DNA from 2 places in the Vibrio sp. KUL78 genome. Region 2 is predicted to be linked to the other one. Evidence: riboswitches for the same ligand, from Rfam matches in the RefSeq annotation. Region 2 holds a riboswitch; the other holds the start of a gene.

Region 1 (14,987 bases), 810 kb from region 2:
GATCATCGATGTGGAGATCACCTTTGACGAGACACTTCATTTGGAAACCGCCGTGAGTCGCGATTTGGTCCAGCATGTGGTCGAAGAAACCCATACCTGTAGAGATTTCGTTACCACCGGCTTCATCCAGGTTTACAAATACCTTGATGTCGGTTTCTTTTGTCGTGCGTACCACTTCTGCAGTGCGAGCTTTGACTGTTAGATCTTTTAAGATCTGCTTCCAACCCATTGTTTCTGGGTTGTACTGAATACCACGGATAGCCATATTTTCAGCCAATTGGAGATCCGTTTGGCGATCACCGATCACTGCCGAGGTTTTGAAGTCCACCTTACCGCTTTGTAGGTACTCTTTAACAAGACCTAGCTTCGGCTTACGACACGAACAATTGTCTTCATCAAAGTGAGGGCAAATAAGTACATCGTCAAACTTCACACCCTGAGATTCGAAGATCTCCATCATCATAGTGTGTGGTGCATCGAAATCCGCTTGAGGGTAGCTGTCTGTACCTAAACCATCTTGGTTTGTCACCATAACTAGGCGATAGCCTGCATCTTGCAGCGCAAGTAGGCTTGGAATGACATAAGGCTCAAGTTTTAGTTTATCAAGACGGTCAACTTGAAAGTCGACTGGTGGCTCAACGATTAACGTACCATCACGGTCTATAAATAAAATTTTCTGTTGGTTGCTCACTCTATAAATCCTTTTTGATGGTGTACTTAAGCTGCACTTTGTTCTAATAGGTTTCGGATAAATGACAAGGTCTTCTCACACTCATCACGATTACCCACACTAATTCGGACGCAATCTTCAATTGGCGAGTTACGTAAAATAATGCCTGTGTCCCAAGCGGCTTTAAATAGCTCGTCACCGTTTTGGAATTTCACCAAAAGATAGTTACCCCACCCTTCAAACACAGTCACGCCCGGTAGGGTTGATAAACCCGCTTGCAGGTACGCGCGATTCGCATTCAGATCGAGTACTTGGAACTTCGCTCTTGCCAAACCTTGCTCAGACAATGCCTGTGTTGCAATTTCTGCAACAGGGATAGGCACTGGATAAGGAGCAATCACCTTAAGCAGCACGTTAATTAACTCTTCATTTGCCAACGTGAAACCGCAGCGAAGACCCGCCAGTGCGAACGCTTTAGAAAGCGTACGTAGAATCGCTAAATTCGGGTATTGAGCTAAGAGATCGACCGTTGACGCTTCTGGACAGAAGTCAATATACGCTTCATCCATAACCACAATGGCTTTGTCTTTTGTCATTTCTAGCAGAGAAACGATGTCATCACGATTAACTAAGTTGCCTGTAGGGTTATTAGGACTACAAACAAAAACCAGTTTCACACTCTCTAAGTTCGCTTCAATCTCTGGTAGGTTAAGCTGCCAATCAGCTGTCAGCGGCACTGTTTTGCGCTCGACGCCAATCGTTTCTGCGCTAATTGCATACATACCATAGGTTGGTGGACAGTAAAGGATACTGTCTTGGCCTGGCTCGCAGAAAGCGCGAATCAACAGCTCAATACCTTCATCTGCACCGCGTGAAGTCAGTGTTTGCTCAGGCTTTACACCGGCATAATTGGCATAGGCTTCGATAAGCTGTTTTGGCTGACATTCGCTGTATCGGTTTAGACGAGCAAAGTCAGTTTTGTATTCATTGTTGAATGGTGACTCGTTAGCATTAAGCCAGATATCACCGCTGCCACCAATGCGACGCGCAGACAGATACGGCGTCAATTCTTGAACCTGTTTACGAGCTAATTTTTCCATCAGTTGTTCTCCCGTCTACGCCTTTTGAGCGTTGAGTTTCTCAACACGGATGGTTACCGCACGTTTGTGCGCATCAAGACCTTCAGCTTCCGCCATGGTCACTACCGTTGGTGCTAGACCTAGTAGACCGTCCGCACTTAGCTCTTGTACTGTCATACGCTTTGAGAAATCCGCTAAACCAAGGCTTGAATAGGTGCGCGTGTAACCGTAAGTCGGCAATACGTGGTTTGTACCTGACGCATAGTCGCCCGCTGATTCAGGAGACCAATCGCCCAAGAAGATAGAACCAGCATTGTCGAGTAACGGCAATAGTTCACGTGGACTCTTTGTCTGAACAATTAGGTGCTCTGGACCATAGTAGTTAGAGATAGACACGCATTGCGTGAGTGATTCAGCGATGATGATTAAGCTAGAGCCCAGTGCTTTTTCTGCGATATCAGCGCGTGAAAGCTGTTTTAGCTGTCTCTTGACGGCTTCCGTTACTTGGTCAGCAATCACTGGTGAAGGCGTTACGAGAACCACTTGAGAATCAGGACCGTGCTCAGCTTGGCTTAATAGATCAGACGCTACGAAGTCAGGGTCTGCGCTCTCATCAGCGATCACGAGCACTTCTGAAGGACCCGCTGGCATATCAATCGCAGCGCCGCGGAAGTCATTGCTCACTTGGCGCTTAGCTTCTGTGACATACGCATTACCAGGACCAAAGATTTTATCCACTTTCGAAACAGTCTCTGTTCCATACGCCATAGCCGCTACCGCTTGACCACCACCGACGTTGTACACCTCATCGATCTTACACAATTTAGCGACATACAAGATTTCGTCCGCAATTGGCGGAGGCGAGCACAGAACAACTTTACGGCAACCTGCAATTTGAGATGGTACACCAAGCATTAGCACTGTAGACGGAAGCGGAGCGCTGCCACCTGGAATATACAGACCAACTTTATTAATTGGTCGAGTGACCTGCTCACACACCACGCCAGGCTGCGTTTCTACGCGCAATGCTTCTGGGCGTTGCGCTTTGTGAAACTTAGCAATGTTTGAGTACGCTTGCTCGAGCGCTTGCTTCATGTTGTCAGAAAGGCGCGCTGATGCCGCTTCAATCTCGTCGGCAGAAACTCGAATCGACTCAGGACGAACGCGATCAAACTTCTCGGTAAGATCCAGAAGGGCTTTATCACCTTCGCTACGAACTTGATTAATAACCTCAGTTACTGCCGCTGTAATATTTGCGCCTTCAGTAATTGCAGGGCGTTCAAGAACAGACTCTTGCTGAGATTGACTTAAGTGTTGCCAAACTACGGTTCTCATTACTTACCCCATCATCTTCTCAATAGGTAGAACAAGAATCGAGCTTGCGCCGAGTTCTTTCAGTTGTTCCATGGTTTCCCAGAACAGATTCTCAGTACTTACTAAGTGAACAGCAACGCGCTCCGTATCCATAGATAGAGGTAATACTGTTGGGTCTTCCGCACCAGGAAGCAGTGATTTGATTTGCTCAAGTTTCTCAACTGGTGCGTGTAGCATGATGTATTTTGACTCTTTCGCCTGTTGAACACCTTGCATACGCGTTAGCAGTTTGTCGATTAGTGCTAGTTTGTCAGCATCAAACTCACCCATACGCTGAATCAACGTCGCTTTAGAGCGGAAAATGACTTCTGCTTCTTTTAGGCCGTTCGCCTCTAGCGTAGCACCGGTAGAAACCAAATCAGCAATCGCATCAGCAAGACCAGCACGCGGCGCTACTTCTACCGAACCTGTTAGCATACAAGCGCTAAAATCTACACCTTGCTCGTCCATATAGGCTTTGAGAAGTTGTGGGTAGGTAGTCGCAATACGCTTACCAGCCAGGTCTTGAGGACCCGTGTAAGTCTCATCTTTATTGATAGCGATAGATAGGCGACAACCACCGAAGTCTAGACGGCGAAGCGTCTTAAACTCGTTTGCCTCTCCCAGCGCTTTACGGTCAAGACGAACTTCTTCTAGTTCGTTTTCACCGATAAAGCCAAGGTCAACCACGCCATCCATAATTAGACCAGGGATGTCATCATCGCGGACGAGCAAAAGATCGATTGGCATATTTAGCGAATGAACAACAAGGCGCTCACCCATTACATTGAACTTAACACCACACTTTTTAAGTAGGTCTTGGCTCTCTTTACTTAAGCGACCCTTTTTTTGAATCGCAATTCTTAGGCGTTGTGTTTGCATTGCTGTATCCCTGTGCAAAATATTGATTTTTAAAATATAAAACGAAAAAACCCTCGGGAGCTTTGGTCTCCCGAGGGTTTAATTCTTGAAATCTTAAATCGAACCTCCGAGAGTTTTACCTATCTCTCGGGTATGCGTTCATCTCCCGAAAGATTAAGCTGGGTGATGGTGATGATGAATGTTCATATCAAAATTTAGCATACTTATGTTTAGGTTCCTTTGTGTCTGTACCTTCACACTAACTAAGGTTAAGACGATTTTCAACCACTAATTTCAATTGAAAACAATTTTTTTACTGAACGGTCAATTATCAGAAAGATACGCCCAACTTCTCGACTGAGAAAACCATAGAAAACGGGGAGTCACTTGCCCAAAAACCAAAAATTAGTGAAAAAAAGAGCCCTTACGGACTCTTTTCTCGATTATACGTTTGCTTCTTGCGACATTCTCGCTTTAGAGAGTGCTGACAGAACAAAACAAACAATCACAAATGTCATTGATGCAGCGGCGAATGAGATGAACACTGACGTAGTCATACCCAAGGTAATGAAGCCAACACAAGACACCAATGCTACAGATAGCGCGTACGGCAACTGAGTCGCAACGTGGTCAATGTGATTACAACGTGCACCGGTCGATGACAAAATCGTTGTATCTGAGATTGGTGAACAGTGGTCACCAAATACTGAACCAGCTAATACAGCGCCTAGCATTGGTAGCATCATCGCGATATCTGTTGCACCTGCCATATCACCAGCAATCGGTAGCATGATGCCAAACGTACCCCAAGAAGTACCTGTAGAGAACGCCATTAGACCAGACAATAGGAACAAAATAACTGGTAGCCAGTGAACGTTAATATTGCCTTGTACGGTTGAAGAGAGGTAAGCACCGGTTTTCATGTCACCAATTACAGAACCAATCGACCATGCGAAGAACAGAATAAGGATAGCGCCAAACATCGACTTAGCACCAATCCACATGGTCGTCGCAATATCAGAGATTGATAGCTTCTGTTTCACCACAGTAAACACTGCTGTTAGAAGACCAGCTGAACCACCGTAAATAAGTGACGTGCCTACATCTGTGTTTTCAAATGCGCCAAGTACGTTGAATGCAACACCGTCAGCAGCTAATGCTTGGCCGCCAGTGTAAATCATCGCCACAACCATTGCGCCGATAAGCACTAGAATCGGAAGCACTAGATCAGAGACAGAACCAAAGTCGCTTTCTTTGATATCAAGCTCTTCGTTGAGTTCATGCGCTTCTTTCGCGTCATTCTCTTTGTCTTTATCAAAACCTAGACCTTGCTTCGCGTTTAGCTCGTGCTTGCGCATTGGGCCAACATCCAATTGGAACCATGCAACAGCAAACACCATAAGTAGCGCGAACACGGCATAGAAGTTCATTGGAATAAGACGAACGTATGCACCAATCGCAGAGTACTCAGTGATACCGTGGGCAACTAGGATACCGCTGACGATAGTCATGATGTACGCCCCCCAGCTTGACGCAGGCATAAGTACACACATTGGAGCCGCTGTAGAATCTAGAATATAAGCTAGCTTAGCGCGCGATACATAAAAACGGTCAGTAACAGGACGAGAGATCGCACCTACAGCTAGGCTATTAAAATAGTCATCAACAAAAATGAATACACCAAGGAAAGCGGCTAGGAGCTTAGAGCCACGCTTGCTCTTAACGCGAGCTTGAGCCCACTCAGCAAACGCTTTAGTACCGCCTGACAGTGTTAACAGAGCAGTCATCATGCCAAGTAGCAATAGGAAGCCAACAATACTCATGTTCCAAGTATTGAGACCACCATCTTCAATAACAACACCAGAGACAGTATCAAAGACGTAACTGGCCGCGCCTGCGACAGAATAGTCATTAAGAAGGAAAGCGCCCAGTACAATACCTACCCCAAGAGAGAGTAGTACACGACGAGTAATGATCGCCAAGCTCAGAGCTACGATCGGCGGTAGCAGTGAAAGTGGTGATGTAGCAAAATCGATTAAATTCATGATCTTCAAAAACCAGTTTTTTATTATGGTTAGAGATCTACTGCAGACATGCGCAAAAGGACGAGAAGTCCAAACGCAAACGTTGAACTAAGCGAAAGGGAAGCGAACACTTCACCCAACCCCACAGTAGCGCTCCATAGTTTAACAATATAATAGACTATGGCAGTGTTGTTCCTTTCGAAGACAACCCCAGCGAGAGAGATTGATGGTCTATTCTCACTTCGGCGATAGAGCCTTTCATCATCGTTCATTGGTATCACCCCAACGATGGTTACTTTTCGCTATCGCGCCTCTACATCAAGAGCAAAATCATTCACTGGCATTTAAAGCCAAGTTAAAAGAATGTTCTTTCTCTTGCATTAGGTGCGAGCCATTGTACTTATCAGAACACCAAATGCAACACGAATGATGTTGCAAGTGAGTAAAGATTATGTCGACTTTGTTAGGGTAATTTCTTTCCCTATACCGTATTTGATATTATATATGCCACCAATGACATATCTTGTTGTCAGCATCCATCATTAATTGCTATTAATTTAAAGAACTATTTAGTTGCTTAGAAATTCGAAACAATTCGTGACAAGTAAACTCGATTTAGCCGAGTATTAGTACAATATGCAACAAAATCCACTTTTCATACATCAATAATGGAGAAAAGTTCATTATTGATTCAAAACAGATTTGATTTGGTGTGGCACTACTACTTTGAAGTTACTTTCAAGAGTTGAATTATCAGAGTTTTGTAAGTTTTCTTATTTTTACAGTTTTAATATCACGAAAATATTGTCAATTAGTTGTTTGGTGTTTATTATTAATCCGAAACTAATAAATAATCTCATGGGAATGTCATGTCTGAATTAACCAAAACTCTACTAAATATTCGTAGCCTACGTGCATTTGCTCGTGAACTTACTCTTGAGCAACTAGAAGAAGCACTAGAAAAGTTAACTACTGTTGTCGGTGAAAGACAAGAAGCTGAAGCTGAAGAGCGCGCAGCTAAAGAAGCTCGTGAAGCTAAACTAAGCGAATACGCTCAAATGATCGCACAAGACGGTATCGACGTTGAAGATCTTATTGCAGCATTGTCTGGTGAATCAAAAGGCAAAACTAAGGCTAAGCGCGCCCCACGCCCAGCTAAGTACAAATACGTAGACGCGACTGGCGCTGAAAAAACTTGGACAGGTCAAGGTCGTACACCTTCTGTAATCCAAGCAGCACTAGACGAAGGTAAATCACTAGAAGATTTTGAAATTTAATTTCAGTCTTAATGTGGATTTATAAAAAAAGCGCCAATAATTGGCGCTTTTTTTTATCTTTCCCAATATGCCTCTTCTAGGCTGTCCTCTCTCTCTGGTAACCCTCGAGACAGGCGTGGGGAATGTTGTACTAATACTTCATAACTCGCTCTATTTGAGTACTTACATACTTGAGAAAACGACGAATAACTCAAGAAAGTATGTTGATGCTTGCTCGAGTTAGGCACATTTTCTTTATGGTATTTATTTGCTGCCATGTCATGCAATAGTGCCGACAATGCCGCATCCCCTGCACCATTGGTATTTTTAATCTTTTCTGGACCGCCCATATATGGCGCAATATGTGAATAAACTTTAATAGGATTTTCACACGCCTCTTTAACAGCCGGGCGACTAAATTCAAAACGGTTAAACTCTGCAATACAACCCGGCAATAATGGCAGCGATGTCTCTCTTTTTGCCTCTTCTTCTGTATATCCCGCCATGTATAGTCCAACCGGACCGGCAGTGCACAGTACTAAGTCAACCCATTCTAGTGCTTTATCTGCTGCAGCCAGTGGATCAGTTTCCCCAGTTAAGGCTTCCGCCTCGTCTTCGTTCATGGCTACAACGGATACATGTTGTTTTAGGAAATCACGCCAATATTGCGGATCATCTTGAATAACAAAGCGTGTACCTAGAGTAAGTACAACAGGAACGTTATGCTTCTTTGCATACTCGATGGCACGCATCGTCGCTTCTGGCATTGGGTCGCCATCTTTACAACGAACTAGATAAGCAGTCAGTACTAAAGCTGATGCCTTTTTTGAAAATCTTTTCAGGGATACTATCCGCTTCTAACTGATTCATTTGACCTTCGCTGATCGCGAAAGTACGTTCACCGTCTTCTGTAATTAAAGTAAAGCATCGACCGATCGCGCCATCGACACCTTGAAGATAGTTCAAATCCATACGGCTAGACGTGTTACATAGATATCGGTAACCGTAGCTGCCTATTTTAATGTCTTCACTCATTACACCAAGTAGTACCGATTTATCATCCGCGAGTACAGAGTAATTATGAAGCGTATTACCAATTGTTCCTCCTGCATACTCGTTGGTAATAAGTTCTTTCTCTTTAAGCTCTTTATATAGAGCTTCAGCCGCCACATCATCAATGACCAGAGAGTGACCTTTACTCAGACCAAATTTTTCGATCACACTACTGTCTACTTTTGCTTCGATATCAACCAAGGTTTGGTCAATACCAATAATGTGCGTTCTCGACATCTTTTTGCTGTCTTGAGATTGACTGACAAGCAAATCTCTTTCATGAACTGGGAAGTAATGCTTTGACTTTCTTTGGCCTGGGAATTTCATACGGTTGTCTTCGTAATAGATTAATTAAGGAGGATCAGGGCGGCGATTCTACCTCTGTATAGTTTACCTCGGCAACATAGGCAAACTTAGCAAACGTTTACGTAGCGTTTTTTTTTCTTATTACCCTTGATTTTCTCCATTTCGGAACACACTTACCTCCTCTTAGAAAGTGTGATTTAGTTCGCGGAACTGTATTGCTGGTTTCGTTTCTGCTAGAATCTGCGTCCAATTAAATTAGGTGGTATTTATACATGTCTGATAACAGCCAAAAGAAAGTGATTGTCGGTATGTCCGGCGGTGTAGACTCCTCTGTTTCTGCCTATCTTCTGAAACAGCAAGGCTACCAAGTTGAAGGCCTGTTCATGAAGAACTGGGAAGAAGATGATAACGAAGAGTACTGCACAGCAGCAGAGGATCTCGCTGACGCACAAGCGGTGTGTGACAAGCTTGGTATCCACCTGCACACGATCAATTTTGCCGCTGAATATTGGGACAACGTGTTTGAATATTTCTTAGCAGAATACAAAGCGGGTCGTACCCCTAACCCAGACATTCTTTGTAACAAAGAAATCAAGTTTAAAGCCTTCTTAGAATTTGCAGACGAAGTGCTAGACGCGGATTATATTGCGATGGGTCACTACGTGAGCCGCACCTTCCCAGAGAACGGTGAAAAGCCACAAATGCTACGTGGTCTAGATAGCAATAAAGACCAAAGCTATTTCCTATACACTTTGAGTCACGAGCAAATCGCAAGAAGCTTGTTCCCTGTTGGCGAGCTTGAAAAACCCGAGGTTCGTCGCATTGCTGAAGAGCAAGGACTTATCACAGCGAAGAAAAAAGACTCGACTGGTATCTGTTTCATCGGTGAGCGCAAATTTACAGACTTCTTGTCTCGCTATTTACCGGCTCAACCAGGTAAAATTGAAACACCAGAAGGTAAAGAAATTGGCGAACACCAAGGTCTTATGTATCACACGTTAGGTCAACGTAAAGGTCTACACATTGGTGGCCAAAAAGGCGGCGGCGGTAACGAAGACCCATGGTACGTGGCTGAAAAAGATCTTAAGCGTAATGTACTGATTGCAGTGCAAGGTGCAGACCACCCACTGCTTAAGTCAAACGGCCTTCGCGCAGCACAATTGCACTGGGTAGATCGTCAACCGATCACTGCGCCACTGCAATGCACAGTAAAAACTCGCTATCGTCAACAGGATATCCCTTGTACTATTATTCCTATCGACGATGACAACATTAAAGTGATCTTTGATGAGCCACAAGTGGCAGTCACCCCAGGCCAGTCTGCTGTATTCTACAGTGACAACGTATGTCTTGGTGGCGGTATTATTGAAGAGCGCATCTAAAAACAATTCGCAGATTATTTTTTAGGAGAACTACGTGGCTAATACACTTTATGACCGTACGATAGCGTTTGCAGGGATTTGCCAAGCCGTTGCCCTTGTACAACGAGTTGCTAAAGACGGTTACTGTGATTCAGACGCGTTTGAAACCTCTATCAAAGCAATCACCAACATGAACCCGTCAAGTACGCTTGACGTGTTCGGTATCGAGTCTGACTTAAAAGTCGGACTTGAGTGTTTGGTGAATGGGATCGATAGCACCCCAACAGGGAGCGAGATCACGCGCTACATCATTAGCCTTATGGCATTAGAGCGTAAGCTAAACAGTCGAAACGACGCAATGGCGCAACTTGGCGATCGCCTGCAAATGGTTGACCGTCAGCTAGAGCACTATGAGCTCCTCGATGAACAAATGATTAGCAACCTTGCAAGCGTCTATCTAGATGTTATCAGCCCTATTGGTCCTCGAATCCAAGTAACAGGCACACCCGCTGTGTTGCAGCAAACATCCACACAGCAAAAAGTGCGTGCGTTGCTTCTATCCGGTATTCGTAGTGCGGTACTTTGGCGTCAAGTTGGCGGCAAACGCAGACACTTGGTGTTCGGTCGTAAGAAGATGGTCGAGCAGGCTCAGATTCTTTTAGCTCGAATGTAACTCGGAAGTAATTTGTTACCGAGCTTTTACCGAGAAATTAGTATCAATTTAGAACTGGTACACGCTTTAAGTAGACCCCTGCCTGCGCAGGGGTGACGACTATTTGGGGTTTGTACAATACAAGACTATTGGCATTCCACTGGCCGTGCGCCTACGCAGGCAGGAATCTTCTCTAGGCTTGGTGCGTGCTTTAAGAATGCTCTATTAGAGGCATCAACGACAAACACATACAAACTCGCACGGTGTGCGAGTTTACTTTTGTACCAAAATAAAATTAACGCAAACGTTTGCGCAATCTTCGTGACAAACGGCGCAGTTATTGGTATAAAGCTCACGAAATTTAGAAACTCAATTCAGGAGAACATCATGGAACTGTCAGCATTGACTGCTGTTTCACCAGTAGACGGCCGTTACGGTAGTAAGACAACTGCACTTCGCAGCATCTTTAGTGAGTTTGGCCTACTTAAGTACCGCTCTATCGTTGAAATTCGTTGGTTGCAAAAACTAGCAGCAACGGATGCAATCAAAGAAGTTCCAGCATTCAGTGCAGAAGCTAACCAGTTTCTTGATGAGCTAGCAGCTAACTTCAGTGAAGAAGACGCAGCACGCATTAAAGAGATTGAGCGTACGACTAACCACGATGTTAAAGCGGTTGAGTACTTCCTAAAAGAGAAAGTAGCGGGTGTACCTGAGCTTCACGCGGTAAACGAGTTCATTCACTTCGCATGTACTTCTGAAGACATCAACAACACGTCTCACGCCCTAATGCTTAAAGAAGCTCGTGACACTGTCGTTCTTCCTGAAATTCGCAACATCATCGATGCTATCAGCAAGCTTGCTGAAGAGTACCGTGATATTCCTCTGCTTTCTCGTACACACGGCCAGCCTGCATCTCCTTCTACTATGGGTAAAGAGATGGCAAACGTTGCTTACCGTATGGAGCGTCAATACAAGCAAATCGAAGCTGTAGAGATCCTAGGCAAAATTAATGGTGCGGTTGGTAACTACAACGCTCACCTATCTGCTTACCCAGAGCTAGACTGGCACAAGTTCAGCGAAGAGTTCATCACTGAGTCTCTTGGCGTAACTTGGAACCCATACACAACTCAGATCGAACCTCACGACTACATCGCCGAGCTATTCGATGCGATTGCACGTTTCAACACGATTCTAATCGACTTCGACCGTGACGTTTGGGGTTACATCGCTCTAGGTCACTTCAAGCAAAAAACTATCGCTGGTGAAATCGGTTCTTCAACGATGCCGCACAAAGTTAACCCAATCGACTTTGAAAACTCAGAAGGTAACCTAGGTCTAGCAAATGCTGTATTTGCTCACCTAGCACAGAAGCTACCTATCTCTCGTTGGCAGCGTGACCTGACAGATTCAACGGTTCTTCGTAACCTAGGTGTTGGCTGTGGCTACGCTATCATTGCTTACACTTCAACACTTAAGGGTATCAGCAAACTAGAAGTGAACCGTGAAGCGCTTCTAGCTGAACTTGATCAAAACTGGGAAGTACTCGCAGAGCCTGTACAAACAGTCATGCGTCGTTACGGTATCGAGAAGCCATACGAGAAGCTAAAAGAGTTGACTCGTGGTAAGCGTGTTGACGGCGAAGCAATGCGTAACTTCATCGACGGTCTAGAGCTTCCTGAAGCCGAAAAAGCACGTCTAAAAGAGATGACACCGGCGAACTATATCGGTCAAGCGATTGAGCTAACTGACAAGCTGTAATTCTCGATAGCTCTCCTTAGCGATAAGCTAATTTGAGGACAAAGTAAAGCGGCGGCGATAGTAATATCGCCGCCGCTTTTGTATCTGTTACATACGGCCCACTTTGGACTAGCTACTGCTTTTGAAAAAAAAGGGTGATCGTTCCGACTTCCATACCAAACTTACGAATGCTGGTTAGGTTAAATAGATGCTTGTCGTCTTGACGGTACATCCAATCATCAAATGCTACAGTGTAGGTTGAGCCGTCAACTTCCAATTCAAAGTCGTACTGCCAACGAAGCGCATTGCCGACCACCTCTCCTTTGGCTTCTCCAATGATATCGTCAGCGCGGCCTTTGTATGTTCCATCGGCTAATCTGTCTATCGTCCAAATACGCTGATCGAGTTCTCCGTCGTCAAAAACAAAGTCTTCCACTAGCGTAATCTGGTCGCCTTGCACAGTTCCGACAATCACCACCTCAAAGCGACGAGTTTGTTTGTCAGTATAGTCTTGTACCATGCCCCAAGCCTTAGTTTCCCCCTCAAAGTACTCGAACAAGTTAAACTCAGGTGTAGATGCTTGGTAATCCTTTAAATCAGCACTGCAAGCGCTTAGCAATAGGACGAGAGGGAGTATCAAGCATGTAGCCAACCACTGCACACGTTTCATTATTGTTCCTTATTATCGGTTCATACCTATAAGCTGTGCTCTCAGCTTGGGATATTGAGTGTTATTGCCCAACCAAATTGACAGAAACCCATCATTAAGCGACTCATCTTCAATACGCCCAACTTTCTGCATAGGTTTGTCACTGTTTAGATAGTAGAAACTGCCCGATGAACCGTCAGTCACATAAATAAGCTGATGGCCGTCTGCGACACTCGGAAAAATGTCATACAGTTTGGCTATCCATCGACTGCGAGTTTCCTTGTCAATGCCCATTTTCTCCCATTGATCGAGCGTGGCTTCGAGTAGTTGCTCTCGGCTAATGTCACGCTGGTATTCAATGCGCAAAGCGACTGGATGAGGTGACACGTCGCTACTCAATGCATACGTGCCTTGCGGCGCAAGCAGCTGCGAGCGATATATATCAAAAAAGAGCCAAGAGAGCTGAGCCTCTCCAACGACCTTCCACTGCCCCCAACCTTCATAACTCACGGGTCTATCGCTGGTTGCAGAGGCGCTGCCTACAGCCAACGCTAAACATAATCCAAGTAACCCTTTAGCTTTCATGACTCACCTTCCGCTCTGAGTATGTGCTCAATCGTAGAACAACAAACACGATGGCAACCCATTGCAGAAACAGTAGCGCCATCATTGTAAAAATAGAAAGGTGTGTATCCACAGCGCCGAGCTTAAACCCTGCAAAGTAGCTGAGCGCTCCTGCCACACCACCTATCATTACTACGATAGAAATCGGATAAGAAGTCAGAAAGCTAGCAAGAAAGTACGCATACCAAGCGAAAATAAGCCATAGTGCCACAAGCCAAATAGGAAGCAGCGCCGCATCAAATACCAAAACGCCCGTGAGTGCATTCGCACTATCAACAACTAAACCAAGCCCAACAATGGCGCCCCAGATGGGTAGAGACAGATTGAGCTTGTTGAAGGTGGTCGCAACGGTAATCACGGCGAGAGCAAGTGCGAGCCACTGAAAGCGCTCTTGACCAAAAACGGACAGCGCCCACATCAACTCGAACCAGGTACTCACTATCAACAACTTCCATCCTCGAGTCATGGCCACTTTACTCCACTTGGCTGTCGCTATTAGCCACGCTGAAACGTGATATGAACTGTGCTAATGCTCTTGGCTCTAAACCCGCCTTCGCAGTAACAAAAGTAATAGCGCCACATTCTAATAAAGCGCTCGTCATAGCCGAGCTCACGCACTCGAGTGAGAGCGTTCTCAAAACGAAGTCTCCAATCGACAAGCGTTTTGGCATAGTCTTGCCCGATATCAAATAGGTCTCGAACAATAAGATCAGTGTGCTTTGTGCTGTTAGCAGTGAGCGCCGTTATCGATGGTAAAAAGCCACCAGGGAAGATGTACTTTTGGATGAAATCCACATTATCAGAGTAATAGTCGTAGCGCTGGTCTGCGATGGTTATGGCTTGAATCGCCATCAATCCCTTGGGTTTTAGCAGCGATTGGCATTTCTTAAGATACGATACGAGGAATTGCTTACCAACGGCTTCGATCATTTCAATCGAAACAAGTTTGTCGTATTGCCCCTCAAGCAAGCGGTAGTCTTGCTTGAGCAAGGTAATCTTATCTCCGAGTCCCTCTTTCTCAACTTGTTGCTGAGCGTACGCGTATTGCTCTTCCGAGATTGTCGTTGTCGTCACGTGGCAGCCGTAATGCTTTGCCATATAAATCGCCATACCGCCCCAGCCTGTTCCTACTTCGATCACTTGATCACTCGGCTTGAGTTTTAGTTGCTGACAAAGACGCTCCATTTTGTTGAGCTGTGCTTGCTCCAACGTATCGGTGTCTGCTTGGTAAATGCCTGAAGAATATAACATTCTGTTATCCAAGAATGTTTCGTAAAGGCTGTTGCCTAAGTCGTAGTGTGCTTCGATGTTCTCTTTAGACTTGGTAACGGTATTTCTATTCACCCAGTGACCAAGTTTGTA
Region 2 (14,987 bases):
AGTGGGTAGTTTAACCTTCGGGAGGACGCTCACCACTTTGTGGTTCATGACTGGGGTGAAGTCGTAACAAGGTAGCCCTAGGGGAACCTGGGGCTGGATCACCTCCTTATACGAAAGATTATTGCGATGAGTGTTCACACAGATTGATTAGGTTTGTAAGTTAAGAGTAAGGAAACCTTTTCCAGATGGGGCTATAGCTCAGCTGGGAGAGCGCTTCGCTGGCAGCGAAGAGGTCTGCGGTTCGATCCCGCATAGCTCCACCATCTTTAAGTGTTTTCTCTCGAGAATATTTAAAAATGGTTACTTATTTAAAGTAATTAGCTCTTTAACAATTTGGAAAGCTGACGAATAAGAATTGATTATTCTTATTTAATTAAAAGTTCTCAAATCCTAACTTTCTTTGAAACATAAGAGAATTAGGTACCAACACACATTCAAGTGTTCTTGGGAATAGCGAAAGCTATTCATATTTGAGTCCGGCAAAATCGAGTCTGCACATGTATAAAAATTGCAGACAACTTTGGTTGTTTGACCGTTTGCTTTCACTTTTCAAAAGTGAAGACAAATAGAAAGACCCTTTGGGGTTGTATGGTTAAGTGACTAAGCGTACACGGTGGATGCCTTGGCAGTCAGAGGCGATGAAAGGCGTAATAACTTGCGATAAGCCCAGATTAGGTAGTAATAACCTGTGAGTCTGGGATTCCTGAATGGGGAAACCCACCTGCATAAGTAGGTATCGCTGAGTGAATACATAGCTCAGCGAGGCGAACCGGGGGAACTGAAACATCTAAGTACCCCGAGGAAGAGAAATCAACCGAGATTCCGAAAGTAGCGGCGAGCGAAATTGGATTAGCCCTTAAGCTTTTAATGAGACAGGTGAAGGCTCTGGAAAGTGCCGCGATACAGGGTGATAGCCCCGTAACCGACATCTCATCATCAGTGAAATCGAGTAGGGCGGGACACGTGATATCCTGTCTGAATATGGGGGGACCATCCTCCAAGGCTAAATACTACTGACTGACCGATAGTGAACCAGTACCGTGAGGGAAAGGCGAAAAGAACCCCTGTGAGGGGAGTGAAATAGAACCTGAAACCGTGTACGTACAAGCAGTAGGAGCACCTTCGTGGTGTGACTGCGTACCTTTTGTATAATGGGTCAGCGACTTATATTCAGTGGCAAGGTTAACCGTTTAGGGGAGCCGTAGGGAAACCGAGTCTTAACTGGGCGTTCAGTCTCTGGATATAGACCCGAAACCAGGTGATCTAGCCATGGGCAGGTTGAAGGTTGAGTAACATCAACTGGAGGACCGAACCGACTAATGTTGAAAAATTAGCGGATGACTTGTGGCTAGGGGTGAAAGGCCAATCAAACCTGGAGATAGCTGGTTCTCCCCGAAATCTATTTAGGTAGAGCCTCGGATGAATACTACTGGGGGTAGAGCACTGTTAAGGCTAGGGGGTCATCCCGACTTACCAACCCTTTGCAAACTCCGAATACCAGTAAGTACTATCCGGGAGACACACGGCGGGTGCTAACGTCCGTCGTGGAGAGGGAAACAACCCAGACCGCCAGCTAAGGTCCCAAATTATAGCTAAGTGGGAAACGATGTGGGAAGGCTTAGACAGCTAGGATGTTGGCTTAGAAGCAGCCATCATTTAAAGAAAGCGTAATAGCTCACTAGTCGAGTCGGCCTGCGCGGAAGATGTAACGGGGCTAAGCTATAAACCGAAGCTGCGGCAATATACTTTGTATATTGGGTAGGGGAGCGTTCTGTAAGCCGTTGAAGGTGAACTGTAAGGTTTGCTGGAGGTATCAGAAGTGCGAATGCTGACATGAGTAACGATAAAGGGGGTGAAAAACCTCCTCGCCGGAAGACCAAGGGTTCCTGTCCAACGTTAATCGGGGCAGGGTGAGTCGACCCCTAAGGCGAGGCCGAAAGGCGTAGTCGATGGGAAACGGGTTAATATTCCCGTACTTCTTACAATTGCGATGGGGGGACGGAGAAGGCTAGGTGGGCCTGGCGACGGTTGTCCAGGTTCAAGTGCGTAGGCTTGAGAGTTAGGTAAATCCGGCTCTTTTTAAGGCTGAGACACGATGTCGAGCTACTACGGTAGTGAAGTCATTGATGCCATGCTTCCAGGAAAAGCCTCTAAGCTTCAGATTGTAAGGAATCGTACCCCAAACCGACACAGGTGGTCGGGTAGAGAATACCAAGGCGCTTGAGAGAACTCGGGTGAAGGAACTAGGCAAAATGGTACCGTAACTTCGGGAGAAGGTACGCTCCTCGCGGTGAAGTCCCTTGCGGATGGAGCTATGGGGGAGTCGCAGATACCAGGTGGCTGCAACTGTTTATTAAAACACAGCACTGTGCAAAATCGTAAGATGACGTATACGGTGTGACGCCTGCCCGGTGCCGGAAGGTTAATTGATGGGGTTAGACTTAGGTCGAAGCTCTTGATCGAAGCCCCGGTAAACGGCGGCCGTAACTATAACGGTCCTAAGGTAGCGAAATTCCTTGTCGGGTAAGTTCCGACCTGCACGAATGGCGTAATGATGGCCACGCTGTCTCCACCCGAGACTCAGTGAAATTGAAATCGCTGTGAAGATGCAGTGTACCCGCGGCTAGACGGAAAGACCCCGTGAACCTTTACTACAGCTTGGCACTGAACATTGACCCTACATGTGTAGGATAGGTGGGAGGCTTTGAAGACGGTACGCCAGTATCGTTGGAGCCGTCCTTGAAATACCACCCTTGTAGTGTTGATGTTCTAACGTTGGCCCCTTATCGGGGCTGCGGACAGTGCCTGGTGGGTAGTTTGACTGGGGCGGTCTCCTCCCAAAGAGTAACGGAGGAGCACGAAGGTGGGCTAATCACGGTTGGACATCGTGAGGTTAGTGCAATGGCATAAGCCCGCTTGACTGCGAGAATGACAATTCGAGCAGGTGCGAAAGCAGGTCATAGTGATCCGGTGGTTCTGAATGGAAGGGCCATCGCTCAACGGATAAAAGGTACTCCGGGGATAACAGGCTGATACCGCCCAAGAGTTCATATCGACGGCGGTGTTTGGCACCTCGATGTCGGCTCATCACATCCTGGGGCTGAAGTCGGTCCCAAGGGTATGGCTGTTCGCCATTTAAAGTGGTACGCGAGCTGGGTTTAGAACGTCGTGAGACAGTTCGGTCCCTATCTGCCGTGGGCGTTGGAAGATTGAAGGGGGCTGCTCCTAGTACGAGAGGACCGGAGTGGACGAACCTCTGGTGTTCGGGTTGTGTCGCCAGACGCATTGCCCGGTAGCTAAGTTCGGAATCGATAACCGCTGAAAGCATCTAAGCGGGAAGCGAGCCCTGAGATGAGTCTTCCCTGGCACTTTAAGTGTCCTAAAGGGTTGTTCGAGACTAGAACGTTGATAGGCAGGGTGTGTAAGCGTTGTGAGGCGTTGAGCTAACCTGTACTAATTGCCCGTGAGGCTTAACCATACAACACCCAAAGGGTTTTGATGGACTCAAAGCAAGAACTTTGAATGTGTATTTAGACTTTTAAATCAGTTTTCCAGATTTATTGTTTTCAGATTTTCAGAAAATCTGAAGGCAAAACAGAATTTGCTTGGCGACCATAGCGTTGTGGACCCACCTGACTCCATGCCGAACTCAGAAGTGAAACGCAACAGCGCCGATGGTAGTGTGGGGCTTCCCCATGTGAGAGTAGGACATCGCCAGGCTTTAAATTAAGGAACCACGTTGTAAAACGTGTTTGCCACTGCGGAGTGGTAGTTCAGTTGGTTAGAATACCGGCCTGTCACGCCGGGGGTCGCGGGTTCGAGTCCCGTCCACTCCGCCACTTATTAGAAAACCCGATGTGAAAGCGTCGGGTTTTTTATTATCTAAGATTTGGTTGCTCCCTTTTCAAGGGAGTCGAGTCCCGGTTGGATGCAACCCCAGCCACTCCGCCATTTATACTAAGCCCTAGTCGGAAGACTAGGGCTTTTTTACGTCTTTAACTTATTGAATTTCTACACTCTCGATTCAATAGATACAAAAAAGGCGGTATTTCTACCGCCTTTGTTCAATGTTTATCGCCTATTCAAACAAGTCTTCATGCAGTGCTTTTACCGCATCTTTAGCTTCGCCTTCGTCTAGAAGGAAGCAAAGGTTGTGAGGGCTTGCGCCGTAGCAAATCATGCGGATATTGAAGCTGTCTAGAGTATCGAATACTTCCGCAGCAGAGCCTTTGGTTTCACTCATTTGGTTGCCGATAAGCGCGACAAGGCTAAGCCCTTGTTTAACCTCAACAGTACAAAGCTGTTCTAGTTCTTGCTGTGCTTCAAGTGGGAGCTCTGGTGCACCGCCACCCGTATCAGTTTGATCAAGTGTTAGAGAAACACTGACCTCAGAAGTCGTTACTAGATCAACAGAGATCTTGTGTTTAGCAAGCACTGTAAACACGTTTGCCAAGAAACCATAGGCTTGGAACATACGAGGGTTACGCAGTGTTACCATGGTTTGGTTATTGCGCAGAGCTAGCGCGCGGAATAGAGGTGCGCTCTCTACGGTTTGTCGTACCCAAGTGCCACCTTCTTGTGGTGCTTTCGATGAACCTACAAAAACTGGGATTTGATGACGCAGTGCAGGTAGTAGTGTTGAAGGGTGCAGGATCTTGGCACCGAAGTTAGCCATTTCAGAGGCTTCACTGAAGCTGATCTCTGGGATAGGACGAGCGTTTGGTGCAATGCGTGGGTCGGTCGTGTAGATACCAGGTACGTCGGTCCAGATTTCAAGACCTGCAGCTTCTACGGCTTCAGCGATAAGTGCAGCGCTGTAATCACTACCACCACGACCTAATGTCGTTGTCTCGCCATCTTCATCAGAGCCGATAAAGCCCTGTGTAACTACAACATGTTGCTTGCAAAGAGGAACCAGCTTCTCGCTCGCTGCTGCTTTGGTTGCTTCGATGTTTGGTTCTGCTTTACCGTAATCACTGTCTGTCTTAAGCGCTTCACGAATATCAAAACGCACCGCATCGATACCACGTTCTTGCATTAGGCGAGTAAGGATGTGTGTCGACATACGTTCACCACATGCCACTAGGTGGTCGGTAAGCTTTGGAGTCGCTGCAATGCAAGCGGCTTCCGATAGCGTCGCTACCTTTTCGATCAGAGCGTCTACACGTGCTTCAATAGAGCTGACATCATTAAGCTTTGACATGATTTCGGTATGGATATCGCGAAGCTTGCTAATGAGCTCAGCGCGACGAGTCTCGACTTTAACGCCATTTGCAAGTTCAACCAAGATGTTGGTCACGCCTGAACAAGCGCTGCTAACAACTAATTTGGTTTGCGGGTTATTTTCGATGATTTCGGCACAACGGCTCATGGCTTCGAAGTTGGCGACGCTAGTTCCGCCAAATTTAGCTACATTGAATGCGCTCACAGTGTTTCTCCAGGACTTCCAGTTAAAGTTTAAGGTTGGTAACCCAACATCCGATGTTTGAAGAGAGAAATAGAGCAGAGGAATATGAATATTAGAATAGACCTCAGAAGCTCTTCACCAACTACTGGTGACAGTTAAAGGGATTCAGCCCATTTAACCGACAAACTAAATCCGACAATTTTAGTTCATCTCGGCACTGCTCCCCATGAGTGAATTGTATTGAAGTTGCGGCTTCACAAATCACTTGCCTGGGCAGTGCTCCTCTTCCGCTGCAGCATCGATAACGTCAATGAAAACGATTGGCTGCAGATAGTGTGTTTATTCAACGTTTTTGCGTGTCAAAAGTCAATGGATGTTTATGCATTTCACATGAAAAACTTGAGTGGTTGGATGTTGCAAAAATGTTGTTTTTTCGCCATTGTAGATGGCATTGACGTCCAAAGTGATGTTTTTCCCAACAACTACAATAACCTAATAGGATAACTGCCCATGACCATTTCAAGCTTTGTGCCCCCCTCACCGAACCCTAATGGGACCTGGCCCATCCGATATCTATCCGCAAGTGTTGCAGGCCTTAAGCCGCCCAACGATAGGTCACCTTGATCCGCTTTTTATCGGGATGATGGATGAGTTGAAGGCGCTACTGAAATACGCGTTCCAAACCGAGAATGAATTTACAATCGCGGTCTCGGCTCCGGGTAGTGCGGGTATGGAAACTTGCTTTGTAAACTTAGTCGAGCCGGGCGATAAGGTTATCGTGTGCCGTAATGGCGTGTTTGGTGAGCGCATGCGTGAGAACGTAGTTCGCTGTGGCGGTGAAGCGATTGTAGTGGATGATGAGTGGGGAGCACCTGTTTCGGTATCGAAAGTCGAACAGGCGATGGCTGAGCATCCTGATGCGAAGATCCTAGCGTTTGTGCACGCTGAAACCTCTACTGGTGCAGTGAGTAATGCTAAGGCGTTAGGTGCGCTTGCTAAGCAGCACAACATGCTATCTATTGTGGATGCAGTGACCTCGCTTGGTGGTGTTCCACTATTGGTAGACGAGTGGCAGTTGGATGCCGTTTACTCAGGTAGCCAGAAGTGTTTGTCTTGTGTTCCTGGTTTGTCTCCAGTCACCCTGTCTCCTGCAGCCATTGAGGTCATTAAGTCCCGACAAGCGCCTGTTCAGAGCTGGTTTTTGGATCAGAGCTTGGTGTTAGGTTATTGGAGTGGGGAAGGTAAGCGCAGCTATCACCACACAGCACCAGTAAACAGCCTTTACGCGCTTCATGAGTCCTTGGTACTTTTGAAGAATGAAGGCCTAGAGAATGCGTGGCAGCGCCATAAAGATATGCATATGTTGCTACGGGAAGGGCTCGAAAACCTGGGGCTGAGTTTTGTGGTTGAAGAGCAAAGTCGTCTGCCGCAGCTTAATGCTGTCTATCTCCCTGAGGGCATGGATGATGCTGCGGTAAGGTCGCAGCTGTTAGAAGAGTACAACCTTGAGATCGGTGCAGGTCTTGGTGCGCTCGCTGGAAAAGCATGGCGTATTGGTTTGATGGGTTATGGAGCCCGAAGAGAGAACGTCGCGCTTTGCTTGAAGGCTCTAGAGACCGTGTTGAAGTAAGCTCAGTCCTTCAAACATAAAAAAGCCGAGAGTGTTACCACTCTCGGCTTCTGTTTTTTAGACTTGCTAATTAAAGCGCAGCAATAGTTTGCTTTTGCTCTTCAAGCTTAACTAGCGTTTCTTTGTAGCCTTCTAGCTTCTCACGCTCTTTAGCAACGACTGCTTCAGGTGCTTTTGCTACGAAGCCTTCGTTGCCTAGCTTACCTTCGATACGCTTGATCTCGCCTTGAGTCTTAGAGATCTCTTTCGCTAGACGATCCAGCTCAGCGTCTTTGTCGATAAGACCTGCCATTGGGATCATCAGCTCAGACTTACCAACCAGTGCGGTTGCACATGCTGGTGTCTCTTCGCCTTCAGCCAGTACCTTGATGTCTTCTAGTTTAGCTAGCGAAGCGAGTACCGCTTTGTTTGCTTCTAGGCGTGCAGCGTCTTTCTCATCAGCAACTTTCAGCATCACGTCTAGGCCTTTGCTTGGTGCGATGTCGTATTCTGCACGAAGGTTACGGATGCTAGTGATGAATGCTTTCACCCACTCGATGTCATCAAGCGCTTCTTGGTTGAAGTTAGCTTCTTCAAACTGAGGTAGAGCTTGTAGCATAATTGTGTCGCCTTCAACACCGTCTACTAGCGGCTTAACGCTTTGCCAGATAGTCTCAGTGATGTATGGCAGTACTGGGTGAGCAAGACGAAGAGTCTTCTCAAGTACGGTGATCAGCGTGCGACGTGTACCGCGTTGCTGTGCTTCGTTACCTTTCCATAGAACTGGTTTTGTTAGCTCTAGGTACCAGTCACAGAATTGGTTCCAGATGAACTCGTAGATAGTGTTCGCTGCCATGTCTAGACGGTAGTTGTCTAGGTGCGCGTTAAACTCTTTTGCTGCTAGTTCAAATTGAGATTCGATCCACTTGTCTGCTAGTGAGTACTCGATGTCACCTTCGCCGAAGCCACAATCTTGGTCTTCAGTGTTCATCAGTACGTAACGGCTTGCGTTCCACAGCTTGTTACAGAAGTTACGGTAACCTTCAAGACGCTTCATATCCCAGTTGATATCACGACCGGTAGACGCCATTGCTGCAAGAGTGAAGCGAAGTGCGTCTGTACCGTATGGTTCAATGCCATCTTCGAACGTCTTACGTGTGTTTTTCTCGATCTTCTTCGCTAGTTGAGGCTGCATCATGTTGCCAGTGCGTTTCTCAACTAGAGACTCTAGGTCGATGCCATCAATCATATCGATTGGATCAAGCACGTTACCTTTTGACTTCGACATCTTGTCGCCGTTCTCGTCACGGATTAGACCTGTAACGTAAACTGTCTTAAATGGTACTTGCGGCTTACCGTTTTCATCTTTACAGAAGTGCATGGTCATCATGATCATGCGCGCAACCCAGAAGAAGATGATGTCGAAACCTGTTACCAGTACGTCTGACGGGTGGAAGGTTTTTAGATCTTCTGTGTTTTCTGGCCAGCCTTGCGTGCCGAATGTCCATAGTGCAGAAGAGAACCAAGTATCCAGTACATCATCGTCTTGACGCAGTACAACAACTGGAGCCAAACCGTTCTTTTCACGAACTTCTTCTTCAGTGCGACCTACGTAAACATTGCCGTCGTTGTCGTACCATGCTGGAATACGGTGGCCCCACCATAGCTGACGAGAGATACACCAGTCTTGAATGTCGCGCATCCAAGAGAAGTACATGTTTTCGTATTGCTTAGGTACGAACTGGATTTCGCCGTCTTCAACTGCTTTGGTTGCTGTTTCAGCAAGAGGGGCAGTGCGAACGTACCATTGGTCGGTTAGCATTGGCTCAATAACCACACCACCACGGTCACCGTAAGGGACTGTTAGGTCATGATCTTTGATCTCATCAAGAAGACCCAGCTCTTCGAATTCTGCCACGATAGCTTTACGAGCCGCAAAGCGCTCCATGCCGTGGTATTTCGCTGGAAGCTCGGTTGCGTATGCATCGCTTGCTTCACCGTTGGTGTTAAATACTTCAGCGGCGTCACGGATGTTGGCATCGAAGGTTAGGATGTTGATCATCGGCAGTTGATGACGTTTACCTACCTCGTAGTCATTGAAATCGTGTGCAGGTGTGATCTTCACACAGCCCGTGCCTTTTTCCATATCGGCATGCTCGTCACCCACGATAGGGATGCGGCGATCAACGATAGGAAGCAGGATTTCTTTGCCAATAAGATCTTTGTAGCGCGGATCTTCTGGGTTTACGGCAACGCCAGTATCACCAAGCATGGTTTCTGGACGTGTTGTCGCAACAACGATGTAGTCTTTGCCTTCAGCGGTCTTAACGCCATCCGCTAGTGGGTAGCGGAAGTGCCACATGTGGCCTTTTTTGTCTTTGTTTTCTACTTCTAGATCTGAGATTGCTGTGTGTAGCTTTGGATCCCAGTTAACCAGACGCTTACCGCGGTAGATGAGGTCATCTTCGTATAGGCGAACAAAGACTTCTTGAACGGCGTTAGACAGGCCGTCATCCATAGTAAAGCGCTCACGATCCCAGTCTACAGAAGCACCTAGGCGACGAAGCTGTTTAGTGATCGTGCCACCAGACTCGCCTTTCCATTCCCAGATTTTGTCGATGAACGCGTCACGACCGTAATCGTGCTTAGTTTTGCCTTCTTCTGCAGCGATCTTGCGCTCAACAACCATTTGCGTTGCGATACCCGCGTGGTCGGTACCTACCTGCCAAAGGGTGTTTTTGCCTTTCATGCGCTCAGCACGGATCAGAGTATCCATGATGGTATCTTGGAAAGCGTGACCCATGTGTAAGCTACCAGTGACGTTCGGTGGTGGGATCATGATGCTGTATGATTCTTTAGATGTGTCACCGTGTGGCTTAAAGTAGCCTTTCTCTTCCCAAGTCTGGTACAGAGCTTGTTCGATAGATTGTGGGTTATATGTCTTTTCCATAGCTTTCTTGGATACTTACTTTAATCTGTGAAAGAAATTTGCCAAACCTTATAAATAAACGAGAGTGTGTCGCGCTTACTTATAAGGATTGACCTTGATTAGGATTCTGAATGCTGAATCTCAATGGTTTGTAGCTGATAGCCCGCTTGACGGTAAATTTTATACCTTTCTCGCGCAACTTGCTTAGCTTTTTCTTCGCAAGGGACGAAGTCTACCACTTGACCAAAGGAGTTCGCAAAGGTTGCGTGACTATTGGCCATATTTATTACCAATTGACGGTTCCAACTGGGTTTAAGCCCCTCAAAACCAATTTCAACAGGCGTGCCATTCTTGGGTCCTTCACCCACCAAGTTATGGGCAATGAACTGCTCAGGCGAGACTTGCCAGAAGAATTCCGCTACCGCTTCCGCATGCTGCCTGTCGGTGCAATTAATGTAGAGTTTGGCACCTTGCCCTACGAAGTGACGACTGAGAAAGTGCGCATAGGCAAACCAGCCTTGCTCTGTCGCTTGCTCAGAGTTTTCACCAATAATGTAGAACGTTGCCGTATTCATATCGTTACTTCTGTATACCGAGGGTTTGCTGGTGCCCAAAACTAAAAAAGGGCCTTGCGGCCCTTTTTATGATTACTCTTCAGTCTCTTGGCCACTGCGGTTAAGCAAGAATTGGACAAGTAGTGAGACTGGACGACCGGTAGAGCCTTTCGCTTTACCCGACTTCCATGCTGTACCAGCGATATCTAGGTGAGCCCAGTGATACTTCTTCGCAAAGCGCGATAGGAAACAGCCAGCAGTGATAGTACCGCCAGGGCGGCCGCCGATGTTTGCCATGTCTGCAAACGGGCTAGCCAGCTGTTCTTGGTACTCGTCAGCCATAGGTAGACGCCAAGCACGGTCACCTGCTTGCTCAGAAGCGTTAACGAGCTCGTGAGAAAGTGGGTTGTGGTTAGAGATAACACCGCTGATGTGGTGACCCAGTGCAATAACACAAGCACCAGTTAGCGTAGCCACGTCAACAACACACTCTGGTTCGTAGCGCTCAACGTACGTTAGTGCATCACACAATACTAAGCGACCTTCCGCATCCGTGTTCAACACTTCAACCGTTTGACCAGACATGGTGGTTAAGATGTCACCAGGGCGGTAAGCGTTACTACCAGGCATGTTTTCACAACCAGCGAGTACCGCTACAACGTTAATTGGTAGGTTCAGCTTCGCTAGCGCTTTCATGGTACCGAATACAGACGCTGCACCACACATGTCGTACTTCATCTCATCCATACCTTCACCCGGTTTTAGTGAGATACCGCCTGAGTCGAACGTTAGACCTTTACCAACAAGCACGATAGGTTTCGCGTCTGGATCTGGGTTGCCCTTATATTCCATGATGGACATCATAGATTCGTTCTTAGAGCCACGACCAACCGCTAGGTAAGAGGTCATACCCAGTTTTTCCATCTCTTGCTCACCGATGATCTTAGTTGTCACGGTGTCATAGTCATCTGCAAGACGACGTGCTTGAGAGGCTAGATAAGCAGGGTTGGCAATGTTTGGTGGCATGTTGCCAAGGTCTTTTGACGCTTTCACACCAGATGAGATAGCAAGGCCGTGGGCGATCGCTTTTTCGCCTAGGTTTAGTTCACGGCGAGTTGGTACGTTAAATACTAACTTGCGCAGCGGACGACGAGTTTCTGGCTTGCTGCTCTTGAACTGGTCAAATGTGTAAAGACCATCTTTGGTTGCTTCAACGGCTTGACGCACTTTCCAGTACGTATCGCGACCTTTAACGTGAAGTTCTGTTAGGAAGCACACCGCTTCCATTGAACCGGTTTCGTTCAGCGTGCTGATGGTTTTTTGGATAATTTCTTTGTATTGGCGCTCGCCAAGCTCACGCTCTTTACCACAACCTACGAGAAGAACACGCTCTGATAGTACTCCTGGTACTTGGTGAAGAAGAAGCATTTGGCCCGGTTTACCTTCAAGGTCACCACGGCGAAGCAGCGAGCTGATATAGCCATCACTGATTTTGTCCAGCTGCTCTGCAACTGGAGAGAGACGACGTGGCTCGAAAACACCAACGACAATGCACGCACTGCGTTGTTTCTCTGGACTGCCACTTTTTACACTAAACTCCATGCGTACTCCTACATCCTAAAGACAAATAGAACTAAATGTTAGATAATCGATTATTAGTGTTTGAAATTTATGTGCCAATTCGGCCTATAATCTAAAGATAAGAATCGATCAAAAAAGTAAAAAATAAAAGGTTTACCCGAAAACTATAGCGATTCAATCAAAAAAACAAGTTTTGTATAGGTGTTTTCACTGTGATTATTGTTAGATATTTGATCAGAGAAACAGTTAAGAGCCAGTTAGCCATCTTTTTCGTGCTCTTTCTCGTGTTTTTCAGTCGTCAATTTATCCAAGTGCTTGCTGACGCGTCAGATGGAAGTATTCCCGCTGGGCTCATCATGACGTTAGCGGGCATCAGTATGCCAACCATGGGGCTTTTGATGTTCCCGTTGAGTATATACATAGGCATATTGGTAACTTTTGGGCGTCTATACGCTGAAAGTGAAATTACCGTTATGAATGCCACGGGCATTGGCAACAAATTCCTTATTCGTGCCGCTATGTATCTAGCGGTTATTACCACGACGTTGGCCGCTGTGAACGCATTTTGGCTCGCGCCATGGACTCAAGAACAAGAAGTACAGATTCGTGAGAAGCTTGCGTCTGAAAACTCAGTTGAACTGCTGCAAACAGGCAGTTTTCAACGCACACCGGACGGCTCGTCGGTCGTGTTCATTGATGATATTCGCAATCGCAAACTAGAAAACGTGTTTGTGGCACAGCTTAGCCCTCGTGATTCTGTATTACCGAGCGTGATTTCGGCGAAGTCAGGCGATGTGAAGGAGCTTAGTGATGGGCGACAGATCATCGCGCTATACGATGGCGTTCGCTACGAAGGCGTTCCCACTCGTTTGGAATACATGATTACCGACTTCTCGGAATACGAAGGGGTGATAGGCCAACGAGAAGTTCAGCAAAGAGGGCGTTCTTGGATGGCGATACCAACGCTCGACCTTATCAGTGATCCGACACCGAAAGCACAAGCTGAGCTGCACTGGAGGATTTCACTTGTGGTTTGTATCCCTCTGCTCACCATGCTGGTGGTGCCTTTATCTGCCGTGAATCCACGACAAAGCAAGTTTGCTAAAATGGGACCTGCGATCTTTGTTTATTTTGCGTATTTTATGGCAATCAGTGCGATGAAGTCCGCATTAGAAGATGGCGCATTTCCAACGTATATTGGTCTGTGGCCCGTCAATTTTGCCCTATTGGTGGCAGCGATAGGCGTTAACACATGGGATACCGTACCTGTTCGACGATTCAGAGAAAATTGGCGTCGTAAGCGGTTTAAGAAGCAAGAGGTAGCCTAAGCGTGTTTAGAATCTTAGACGTCTATGTTGGTCGTACTATAATCACCACCATTTTATTGGTGCTGTCGGTCTTTGTTGGTTTGTCAGCGGTGATTAAGTTTGTAGAGCAGTTGCGCGCGGTGGGTGAGGGCAGCTATGACATGTTGTCCGCGGTCTATTTTGTGTTATTGAGTATGCCGCGTGACATTGAGCTGTTTTTCTCAATGGCTGCATTATTGGGCTCGCTGATAGGCCTAGGTATGCTCGCTAGTAGCTCAGAGCTTGTGGTCATGCAGGCCGCCGGTATTTCAAAAGTCCGCATCGGATTCTCCGTGCTGAAAACCGCTCTGCCCCTTATGCTTGTGGTTATGGCTCTCGGTGAATGGGGGGCGCCAACGACGCAGCAAATGGCTCGTGATTTAAGGCTTGAGGCGATCTCGGGCGGCAGTATTGTTTCAGTCCGCAATGGGGTTTGGGCTCGTGATGCCAATGATTTTATTTTTATTTCTAAGGTCGATGGGCAATCGATCGAAGGACTGAATTTATGGCGCTTCGATACCGATAAACATTTGACCACGACCATTTATGCCGACAGTGCCGATTACTTGGGTGACAACCTTTGGGAAATGCATGGCGTTCATGTGACTGACATGGCGAATGATGTTGTGTTGCGTAAAGAGACCATGGAGACACAAGAGTGGCGCACGTCACTGGTACCCGACAAGTTGGCGATCGTTACAGTTGACCTTAATGAGCTACCTTTAAGTGGGTTGTGGGACTATACGCAATATTTGAAAGCGTCAGAGCAAGATGCTTCTCGTTATGAGCTCGCTTTCTGGCGCAAAGCGACGCAGCCTATTTCCGTTGCGGTTATGATGTTGATGGCATTGTCCTTTGTGTTTGGACCGCTTCGTAGCGTTACCATGGGTGCGCGTATACTTTCGGGTGTTGTTGCTGGCTTTACCTTTTATATTTCTAGCGAGTTCTTTGGTCCCGTTAGCTTGGTTTATGGCATCTCACCATTGTTTGGTGCGCTAGGGCCAAGCTTAGTGTTCTTGACGATTGCATTGCTGTTATTGAGAAGAAAACTCTAGCCACTCATCACTGTTTTAATTCATTAAAAAAGGCTCCTGACGGAGCCTTTTTTCTAACTGATCATTATGGTCGCGAGACCAAGGGAATACCGATAAACCGACAACATCTGTGATGGTAGTTAACGCCATCCCTCCTGCTAACGCAGGGTCAATGTTCATTTTCTTGAGAAGAATTGGGATAGTTACGCCTGCAACCCCAGCGACCAATAGGTTGGTCATCATTGCTGCAGAAATAATACCGCCTAACATCCAATCGCCTTTCCAGGCAACAACGATACCACCTATAATCAGTGCCCACAGTATGCCGTTGAGAAAACCGATAGCGGCTTCTTTTAGTAATAGCTCTCGGCGGTTACTGTCACCAATGTGCCCGAGCGCCAATCCACGGATTACAAGTGCCACTGTTTGGTTACCGGCAACCCCACCCATTGAAGGCACAATTGTCATCAGGACGGCAATTGCTGCCATTTGCTCTAGCGTTGCCTCAAACATATTTGAAACCGAGG

The links. A riboswitch is a leader RNA that binds a small molecule or an ion and turns the genes downstream of it on or off. The one in region 2 is predicted to bind lysine.
Region 1: linked by a shared signal. The riboswitch ahead of AC6I8Y_RS11115 (Na+/H+ antiporter NhaC family protein) and the one ahead of lysC (lysine-sensitive aspartokinase 3) in region 2 are both predicted to bind lysine.

Annotation. Positions count from the first base shown of each region.
Region 1 covers NZ_AP045837.1:2,388,909-2,403,895, forward strand. Annotated here, with positions in the region: gene hisB (bifunctional histidinol-phosphatase/imidazoleglycerol-phosphate dehydratase HisB) at 1-691, opposite strand, end outside; gene hisC (histidinol-phosphate transaminase) at 718-1,770, opposite strand; gene hisD (histidinol dehydrogenase) at 1,786-3,084, opposite strand; gene hisG (ATP phosphoribosyltransferase) at 3,088-3,984, opposite strand; His leader region at 4,026-4,162, opposite strand; gene AC6I8Y_RS11115 (Na+/H+ antiporter NhaC family protein) at 4,407-6,008, opposite strand; lysine riboswitch at 6,128-6,311, opposite strand; gene AC6I8Y_RS11120 (H-NS family histone-like protein) at 6,857-7,264, shown strand; partial or broken gene AC6I8Y_RS11125 (inosine/guanosine kinase) at 7,318-8,623, opposite strand; gene mnmA (tRNA 2-thiouridine(34) synthase MnmA) at 8,875-9,984, shown strand; gene hflD (high frequency lysogenization protein HflD) at 10,019-10,636, shown strand; gene purB (adenylosuccinate lyase) at 11,003-12,373, shown strand; gene AC6I8Y_RS11145 (DUF3833 domain-containing protein) at 12,486-13,022, opposite strand; gene AC6I8Y_RS11150 (chalcone isomerase family protein) at 13,035-13,586, opposite strand; gene AC6I8Y_RS11155 (DUF2878 domain-containing protein) at 13,576-14,064, opposite strand; gene AC6I8Y_RS11160 (class I SAM-dependent methyltransferase) at 14,121-14,987, opposite strand, start outside.
Region 2 covers NZ_AP045837.1:3,198,795-3,213,781, reverse strand. Annotated here, with positions in the region: rRNA gene AC6I8Y_RS14960 (16S ribosomal RNA) at 1-109, shown strand, start outside; tRNA gene AC6I8Y_RS14955 (tRNA-Ala) at 188-263, shown strand; rRNA gene AC6I8Y_RS14950 (23S ribosomal RNA) at 591-3,478, shown strand; rRNA gene rrf (5S ribosomal RNA) at 3,605-3,720, shown strand; tRNA gene AC6I8Y_RS14940 (tRNA-Asp) at 3,763-3,839, shown strand; gene lysC (lysine-sensitive aspartokinase 3) at 4,079-5,428, opposite strand; lysine riboswitch at 5,528-5,702, opposite strand; gene AC6I8Y_RS14930 (pyridoxal-phosphate-dependent aminotransferase family protein) at 5,958-7,037, shown strand; gene AC6I8Y_RS14925 (valine--tRNA ligase) at 7,108-9,966, opposite strand; gene AC6I8Y_RS14920 (DNA polymerase III subunit chi) at 10,065-10,520, opposite strand; gene pepA (leucyl aminopeptidase) at 10,593-12,101, opposite strand; gene lptF (LPS export ABC transporter permease LptF) at 12,293-13,408, shown strand; gene lptG (LPS export ABC transporter permease LptG) at 13,411-14,481, shown strand; partial or broken gene mgtE (magnesium transporter) at 14,535-14,987, opposite strand, start outside.